One region of the Ideonella margarita genome, then DNA from elsewhere that is predicted to be linked to it. Evidence: riboswitches for the same ligand, from Rfam matches in the RefSeq annotation. Region 1 holds a riboswitch; the other holds the start of a gene.
The links. Region 1 has a riboswitch for S-adenosylhomocysteine ahead of ahcY (adenosylhomocysteinase). Riboswitches for the same ligand answer to the same signal wherever they lie in the genome.
Positions count from the first base shown of each region.

Region 2: it holds a riboswitch for S-adenosylhomocysteine, as region 1 does, so the genes downstream of both, metH (methionine synthase) here and ahcY (adenosylhomocysteinase) in region 1, are expected to answer to the same signal.

Region 1 is NZ_JBBUTI010000001.1:47,639-52,051, reverse strand. It holds gene AACH00_RS00255 (putative bifunctional diguanylate cyclase/phosphodiesterase) at 1-314, opposite strand, end outside; gene AACH00_RS00250 (HAD family hydrolase) at 369-1,169, opposite strand; gene ppk2 (polyphosphate kinase 2) at 1,280-2,467, shown strand; S-adenosyl-L-homocysteine riboswitch at 2,556-2,656, shown strand; gene ahcY (adenosylhomocysteinase) at 2,749-4,191, shown strand; gene AACH00_RS00235 (TlyA family RNA methyltransferase) at 4,191-4,413, shown strand, end outside.
Region 2 is NZ_JBBUTI010000003.1:49,235-53,647, forward strand. It holds gene AACH00_RS04725 (homocysteine S-methyltransferase family protein) at 1-719, shown strand, start outside; gene AACH00_RS04730 (OmpA family protein) at 733-1,353, opposite strand; gene AACH00_RS04735 (Crp/Fnr family transcriptional regulator) at 1,517-2,134, opposite strand; S-adenosyl-L-homocysteine riboswitch at 2,234-2,310, shown strand; gene metH (methionine synthase) at 2,371-4,413, shown strand, end outside.

The sequences.
Region 1 (4,413 bases):
GTGGAGGACAGCAGCATGCGGCCATCCGGCAGGAACACCTTGAAGCGGTCCACCTCGTGGAAACCGCGGAATTCACGCAGGTGTTGCAGGGTGTCTTCGCTGACGCCCCGACTGTCCAGCGCATCGTCCAGGCCAGGCACGGCCCGGAGCACCACCTCGGCCCAGTCCAGCGAGGAAGCCCGGGCCTCCTCGGCCAGCAGGTGGTCGGCAGCCAGGTGCGGCACCCACCAGGCCGCAGCCGCAGCCAGGCCCACCCCGGCCAGGGTGGCCATCAGCAAAGGCAATCGTCGGTAGGGCTTGGGTGGGGGCGTCATGGGGCCGGGGCGCATCAAGCCCCATGACCCCTATCGGCTGATTGCCGTCACCGTTTAGCCGTGCGCCAGCAGGCGCTGCGCCATTTCCGCAAATCCTTCGCCACGTTCAGCCTGCGTCACCCACGCCGGCAGGTGCTGCAGCTGCGGCACGAAGCGGGCGATGTTGGCCACGCCCACCGACAGCGGGATGTGCTGGAACATCAGCTGGTCGTTGGTGGAGTCGCCCACGTACAGCCACTCGGCCGCATCAAACGCATGGCCGAGCAGGGCCGGCACGGCCCAGGCGGCGGCCGTGAGCTTGCTGTGCTGGCCTATCCAGCCGTTGATGTGGATGGAGCTGACCGTGGCGGTCAGGCCATGGGCGCGCATGAGCGCCACCACCGCGTCGATCTGCTCGGGCGGCAGGTGGGTGAACTCGCTGTGGTCGATGGCGATGTCGGTCAGGCGGCCTGCGCTGTCCTCGGCCATCCTGGCGCCGGGCACCGTGGCCACGATGGCTGCGGCACAGGCCTGCAGCCGGGCGAAGTTGGCCTGGCGGGTGGGCTCGTCCTGGGTGAAGCTGATGGCCAGATCCGGCCCAGCGCCTGATCGCCGCAGCATCACCGCGCCGTTTTCGGCCACGATGGCGCGCACCGGCCAGCTGCGGGCGAAGGGCTCGCTCCAGCCCGCCGGGCGGCCGGTGATGGCGATCACCGGAATGCCGGCGTCAGCAAGCAGCTGCAAGGCCTCCAGCGCGGAGGGTTCGATGGCGCCATCACGCGTCAAGGTGTCGTCGATGTCGGTGAGCACGCCCCGCACCGGCGCCAGGAGGGCGTCATCGATGGAGGACCAGGCTCGCATTGGCTGCGGGGTCATGGCAAAAGTGTCCCACATGGCCCGGCGGCGAACGAGGCTTGACCGGCATCAAGGCCGACCGTCACGAAAGTTTCATGATGGCTGCCAGACCTCAGCACGGAGATTGACGCATGCCTTCGCCCAACCCCAAAGCCACCGCCAAACGCCCCCACGCCGACCCTGCCGCGCTACCGCGCCTGGTGGTAGAGGGCGATGTGTCTGGCGCCCGCAGTGCCAGCGGCCGCCGCGCCGTGGTGGTGAAGAACGCCACCGAGCGTGCCCGCAGCGTGCAGGCAGAAGTGATGACCGGGCTGCTGAATCAACCGCATTCGCCGGACGACGCTGAATGGCTGAGCCAGGTGCAGGCGCTGCTGCAGGGCGCATCGCCTGATGACGTGAAGGCGCTGCGCCAGGCGCTGGCCCACCCTGCGGCCAAACCCACCGGCATCGACCCCGACCTGGAGCTGGCGCCGGGTTGGCGCGAGGGCGCCTACCCCTACCGCAACCTGCTGTCGCGCAAGCGCTATGAGCAACAGAAGTACCAGCTGCAGGTGGAACTGCTCAAGCTGCAGGCCTGGGTGAAGGACACCGGCCAGCGGGTCGTCATCCTGTTCGAGGGGCGGGACGCCGCCGGCAAGGGCGGCACCATCAAACGCTTCATGGAGCACCTGAACCCGCGCGGCGCCCGCGTGGTGGCGCTTGAAAAACCGAGCGAGGTGGAGCGCGGCCAGTGGTACTTCCAGCGCTACATCGCGCACCTGCCGACACGCGGCGAGATCGTGCTGTTTGATCGCAGCTGGTACAACCGCGCCGGCGTCGAGCGCGTCATGGGTTTCTGCTCGGACGCGGAAGTGGAGCAGTTCATGCGCGAGGCGCCCGAGTTCGAGCGACACCTCGCGCGCTCCGGCATCCACCTCTTCAAGTTCTGGTTCTCGGTCAGCCAGGAAGAGCAGCGCCGCCGCTTCAAGGAGCGCAAGCTCCATCCGCTCAAACAGTGGAAGCTCAGCCCGATCGACATGGCCAGCCTCGACAAGTGGGACGACTACACCCGCGCCAAGGAGGCCATGTTCCTGCATACCGACACGCCCGATGCGCCGTGGACGGTGATCAAGTCGAACTGCAAGAAGCGCGCGCGGCTGAACGCCATGCGCTACGTGCTGCACCGCCTGCCCTACACGCAGAAAGAGGTGAAGGCGCTGGGGCCGGTCGATCCGCTGATCGTCGGTCGCCCCTCGCTCGTGGGGCATGGCGGCGATGACCATCTGGCGGGGGCTTCTGGCGGGGCTGCGGCCCGGGCCGGAACAGACGCCGCCGGCTGATGCCCGCCAACTAGCCTGCTTCCCTGCCTGTTTTGTCACGACCGGCCGCAAGCAGGCTTGCGGACCCGCTGATAAACTTGCGGCTTCCTGATCCGAGGAGCGTTGCAAGGACTGGCGCCGACACCGTTTTGTGTCGAGTTGCGCAGGCCCCAGGCTCGGACCATTCAATTGCAACCGCGCTCACCCGCACCGTTGGTGTCGTGGGTGAGCCGTGCCCGAGAGGGCCACTCAGCACGTCATCAATCGCCGCGGGCTTTTTGTCCGACCTCCGGAGAACATTGATGAACGCTGCTACCCGCCCCGCCCAACTGCTGAGCCCCGACCAATACGTCATCGCCGATCTGGCGCTGGCCGCCTGGGGCCGCAAGGAATTGAAGATCGCCGAGACCGAAATGCCCGGTCTGATGGCCATCCGCGACGAGTTCGCCGCCAGCCAGCCGCTCAAGGGCGCGCGCATCACCGGCTCGCTGCACATGACGATCCAGACCGGCGTGCTGGTTGAAACGCTGCAAGCCCTGGGCGCCGAAGTGCGCTGGGCTTCCTGCAACATCTTCTCGACGCAAGACCACGCCGCTGCCGCCCTGGTGGAACGTGGCACCCCGGTGTTCGCCTACAAGGGCGAAACGCTGAAGGACTACTGGGACTACACCCACCGCATCTTTGAATTCGGCGCTGCCGGCACGCCGGGCGAAGGCCCGAACATGATCCTGGACGACGGCGGCGATGCCACGCTGCTGATGCACCTGGGCCAGCGCGCCGAGAAGGACCTGTCGGTCATCGCCAACCCGACCAGCGAAGAAGAAACCGAGCTGTTCGCCGCGATCAAGGCCAAGCTGGCTGTTGACTCGACCTGGTACACCCGCAAGGCGCGCGAGATCATCGGCGTGACCGAAGAGACCACCACGGGCGTGCTGCGCCTGAACGAAATGGCGGCCGCCGGCAAGCTGCAGTTCCGCGCCATCAACGTCAACGACTCGGTCACCAAGAGCAAGTTCGACAACCTGTATGGCTGCCGCGAATCGCTGGTCGATTCGATCAAGCGCGCCACCGACGTGATGATCGCCGGCAAGGTCGCCGTGGTCGCTGGTTACGGCGACGTGGGCAAGGGCTCGGCCCAGGCCCTGCGCGCCCTCAGCGCCCAGGTGTGGGTGACCGAGATCGACCCGATCAACGCCCTGCAGGCCGCGATGGAAGGATTCAAGGTCGTGACGATGGAATACGCGGCCGACAAGGCCGACATCTTCGTCTCGGCCACCGGCAACAAGAACGTGATCCGTTACGAGCACATGGCCGCGATGAAGGACGAAGCCATCGTCTGCAACATCGGCCACTTCGACAACGAGATTGACGTCGCTTCGCTGGCTGCCTGCCAGTGGGACGAGATCAAGCCGCAGGTCGATCACGTCATCTTCCCCGACGGCAAGAAGATCATCCTGCTGGCCAAGGGCCGCCTGGTGAACCTGGGCTGCGCCACGGGCCACCCGAGCTTCGTGATGTCGTCGAGCTTCGCCAACCAGACCATCGCCCAGATCGAGCTGTTCTGCCACCAGGACCGCTACGAAGCCGGCAAGGTCTACGTGCTGCCCAAGCACCTGGACGAGAAGGTCGCCCGCCTGCACCTGAAGAAGGTCGGCGTGATGCTGACCGAACTCACCGACGAGCAGGCCGCCTACATCGGCGTTTCGAAGAGCGGCCCGTACAAGGCCGACACGTACCGCTACTGATGCGCGCGGACCAGCTTCTTGTCCAGCAGGGCCTCGCGCCCTCGCGTTCGGCCGCCCAGCGACTGATTGAGCACGGCGGCGTGCGCTGGCTCGGCCCGAAGGGCTGGACCGTGCCGCGCAAGGCCGGTGAAGACTTGCCGGAAGGCTGCCAGTTCGAACTGGTGGACGACGCCGAGTTGCGCTGGGCCTCGCGCGGTGGCCTGAAGCTGGAAGGTGTGCTGC
Region 2 (4,413 bases), on a different contig from region 1:
CCGCCTGCGACAAGTACAGCACGCCCGACAAGCCGCGCTTCGTGGCCGGCGCCCTTGGCCCGACCCCGCGCACCGCCAGCATCAGCCCCGACGTGAACGACCCGGGCGCGCGCAACGTCACCTTCGACGAACTGCGTGCGGCCTACCGCGAACAGGCCGAAGGCCTGCTGGAAGGCGGTGCAGACGTGTTCCTGGTGGAAACGATCTTCGACACGCTGAATGCCAAGGCCGCCATCTTCGCGCTCGACGAGCTGATGGAAGACACGGGCGAGCGGCTGCCGGTGATCATCTCGGGCACCGTCACCGACGCCTCGGGCCGCATCCTGTCGGGCCAGACCGTTGGGGCGTTCTGGTACTCGGTGCGCCATGCGCGCCCGCTGGCCGTGGGCCTGAACTGCGCGCTGGGCGCGGCGCTGATGCGCCCGTACATCGAAGAGCTGAGCCGCCTGGCCGGTGACACCTACATCAGCTGCTATCCGAACGCCGGCCTGCCCAACCCGATGAGCGACACCGGGTTTGATGAGACGCCGGACGTGACGGGCGGCCTGATGGAAGACTTCGCCCGCGCGGGTTTCCTGAACATCGTGGGCGGCTGCTGCGGCACCACGCCGGATCACATCGCGGCGATCGCCCAGCGCGTGAGTGCCTACCGCCCGCGCCACCGCCAGGACCCGCTGTTCAGCGGGCTGCTGGCGGCGGATGCCGACCTGGAAGCCTGAGGGGCTGCCGGGTTCAGCGCTTGACGTTGCCCGCTGCGGCGGGTGATGTCGACGGCGTTGCTGGTGGCGGGGGCGGCGGCAACTGGTTGTCGTCCAGCCGCTTCACCGGCCCGCTGCCGGGCATCAGGCGCAACTGCACCGCATCGCCGGTCACGGTTTGCACGGGCGCCAGGCGCCAGGCCGTGATGCCCTTGGTGTTCAGGTAGGCCCGCAAGGCACTGGCGCGGGCGTCGGCCTGCGCGCCGGGTGTGGAAATCTGCAAGCGCGCCGAGGGCTGCCGCTTCAGGCTGAGCACCAGCTTGTCGAGCACGCCCTTGATGGCCGGCTTGGCCGTCGCCGTGGCGCCTTCGAAGGAATGCACCAGCGGCACGCTCAGGCGCACCGAGCCGTCGGCTTCTTCCTGCACCCGCACGGGCGTGGGGTTGAACAGCTCTTTCAGCCAGGTGGCCTCGGCCAGCAGCGGAGACGGCTCGGCCGGCAACGCCACGGGGGCGACCGGCGCCGAGGCCGCAGCCACGGGCGCGGCGGGCACCACCACCGGGCGCTGCGGCGCTGGTGTGGCCACCGGCGCCACCGGAGCGGGGCGCGGCGGTGTGCCGCAGCCGGCCAGGCCGATGGCCAGCGCCGTGGCCAAGGCCCCGTTCAGAACCCATCGGTCAGCCCGGTATGGGGCTGGTCGTTGAACATGCATCTCGAAAACTCCCTGTGCCCGTGTGTTCACGGTGCGCTTGTCTTGTCTGGTTGGCAGGTCTCTGGCGTGCATGCTGGCCGAGGCTCCGGGGTGGCACGGCCACCGCTCAAGACTCGGGCTGGCTGCCCGGGCGGCCCTGGCGAACCGCTGCGCCGTCCATCACCTGCTGCAATTGCTGGCCCAGCACGTCGATCTCCTGCTGCATGGCCCGCACCAGCTGAGCATAGATGCGCTGCTGGCGGGCTGCCTCCCGCAGGCGGGCAGCCATGCGCTGGCCCAGGACATACATCAGCTTGGCCGCCACCTCGGGCTCCTCGCGCTGCATGCGCTGCAGGGCGCGGCGTGACAAGCCAGCGCCGATCACGGCAGTGGATGCCACGCAGCTGGCCACCCGGGCGCCGCCGTCGAGCAGCGCAATCTCGCCGATCAACTGTCCGGGCTGCAGCACCGAGATCACCACCGGGTCGGTGCGGCTGGCCACCATCGACTCCACCGTGGCTTCGCCGTGCAGCATCAGCACCATATAGCTGGCGTTGACCTGATCGCCCTCCTGCACGATGACCTGGCCCGGCCGGAACCGCATCAGGCGGGCGTGCGCCACCACCGCTCGGGCCTCTTCCTGACTGAGACCGTGCAGCGCATCAGCGGAACGCAGCATGCGAACGGCCAACTCGGCGTGATCAGGAAACTGCAGGATCGACGGTGCGGCAGGACTGGTGGGCATGGCGGAGTGGCACTAATTGCAACCCTGACGATACCTTGTTGGCATTTGCTTCGCCTGCTTGCCGGGCACGCCCCCACGGTCGTCCGTTAAAATTCCCACCACCAAGGAGCGTTGCAGCAACGTCGCCCCGTGCGACGGAGTCAGGCTTGGTACCGGATCAACGACGCTCACCCGCCCTGTGGGTGAGCTCCGTCCGTTGTTGTATTTCCCCGCCTGCCACCTGAGTTCTGCACGCCATGACCACCACCGCCCTGCCCGCCCTGCCCATGCGTCTTTCCGGCCTGGAGCCGGTCACGCTGGACGCCAGCACGCTGTTCGTCAACATCGGTGAGCGCACCAACGTCACCGGCTCGCGCGTGTTCGCCAAGATGATCCTGGCCGGCGAGTTCGAGAAGGCACTGGCCGTGGCCCGCCAGCAGGTCGAGAACGGCGCGCAGGTGATCGACATCAACATGGACGAGGCCATGCTGGACAGCCAGGCCGCCATGGTGCGGTTCCTGAACCTGATCGCCGGCGAGCCGGAAATCGCCCGTGTGCCCATCATGGTCGACTCCTCGAAATGGAGCGTCATCGAAGCCGGCCTGAAGTGCCTGCAGGGCAAGGGCATCGTCAACTCCATCTCGCTGAAGGAAGGCGAGGCCGAGTTCAAGCGCCAGGCCAATCTGGTTCGCCGCTACGGCGCCGCCGCGGTGGTGATGGCGTTCGACGAAAAGGGCCAGGCCGACACCTTTGCCCGCAAGATCGAGATCTGCGAGCGCGCCTACAAGGTGCTGGTGAACGAGGTCGGTTTCGCGGCTGAAGACATCATCTTCGACCCCAACATCTTCGCCATCGCCACCGGCATCGAAGAGCACAACAACTACGCCGTCGACTTCATCGACGCGACCCGATGGATCAAGCAGAACCTGCCCGGCGCCAAGGTGTCGGGCGGTGTGTCGAACGTGTCGTTCAGCTTCCGCGGCAATGAGCCCGTGCGCGAAGCCATCCACACCGTGTTCCTGTACCACGCCATCAAGGCTGGCATGGACATGGGCATCGTCAACGCCGGCATGGTCGGCGTGTATGACGACCTGGAGCCGGTGCTGCGCGAGCGCGTGGAAGACGTGGTGCTGAACCGCCGCCCGGACGCCGGCGAGCGTCTGGTGGAGATCGCCGAGAACGCCAAGGGCGCGGCCAAGGACGACAGCCAGCGCCTGGCCTGGCGCGCCGGCGACGTGAACGAGCGCCTGAGCCACGCGCTGGTGCACGGCATCACCGACTTCATCACCGAAGACACCGAAGAATGTTGGCAGGCGATTGCCGCCACCGGTGGCCGCCCGCTGCACGTGATTGAAGGCCCGCTGATGGCCGGCATGAACGTGGTCGGTGACCGCTTCGGCGCCGGCAAGATGTTCCTGCCGCAGGTGGTGAAGAGCGCCCGCGTGATGAAGCAGGCCGTGGCCCACCTGCTGCCCTACATCGAGGCCGAGAAAAAGGCGCTGATCGATGCCGGCGGCGAAGCCAAGCCCAAGGGCAAGATCGTCATCGCCACGGTGAAGGGCGACGTGCACGACATCGGCAAGAACATCGTCACCGTCGTTCTGCAGTGCAACAACTTCGAGGTGGTGAACATGGGCGTGATGGTGCCTTGCCAGGACATCCTGGCAAAGGCCCGTGAGGAGGGCGCCGACATCATCGGCCTGTCCGGCCTGATCACCCCGAGCCTGGAAGAGATGCAGCACGTGGCCGCCGAGATGGCCCGTGACCCGTGGTTCGCCGAGCGCGGCACGCCGCTGCTGATTGGCGGCGCCACCTGCAGCCGCGTGCACACCGCAGTGAAGATTGCGCCGAACTACGCCGGCCCGGTGGTGTACGTGCCCGATGCCTCGCGCGCCGTGGGCGTGTGCTCGGACCTGCTGAGCGACGAGCGGGCCGCCCGCTACATCGCCGAGCTGAAGGCCGACTACGAGCACGTGCGCCAGCTGCACGCCAACAAGAAGAAGACACCGCTGGTGAGCCTGGCCGCCGCCCGCGCCAACAAGGCGATGGTGAACTGGGCCGACAAGCCCGCGGCGCCGAAGTTCATCGGGCGCCGCGAGTTCCGCCAGTACGACCTGGCCGAGCTGGCCCGCTACATCGACTGGGCCCCGTTTTTCCAGACCTGGGACCTGGCCGGCCCCTACCCCGCCATCCTCGACGACGAGGTGGTGGGCGACACCGCGCGCAAGGTGTTTGCCGATGCGCAGGCCATGCTCAAGCAACTGATCGAGGGCCGCTGGCTGCAGGCCAATGGCGTGATG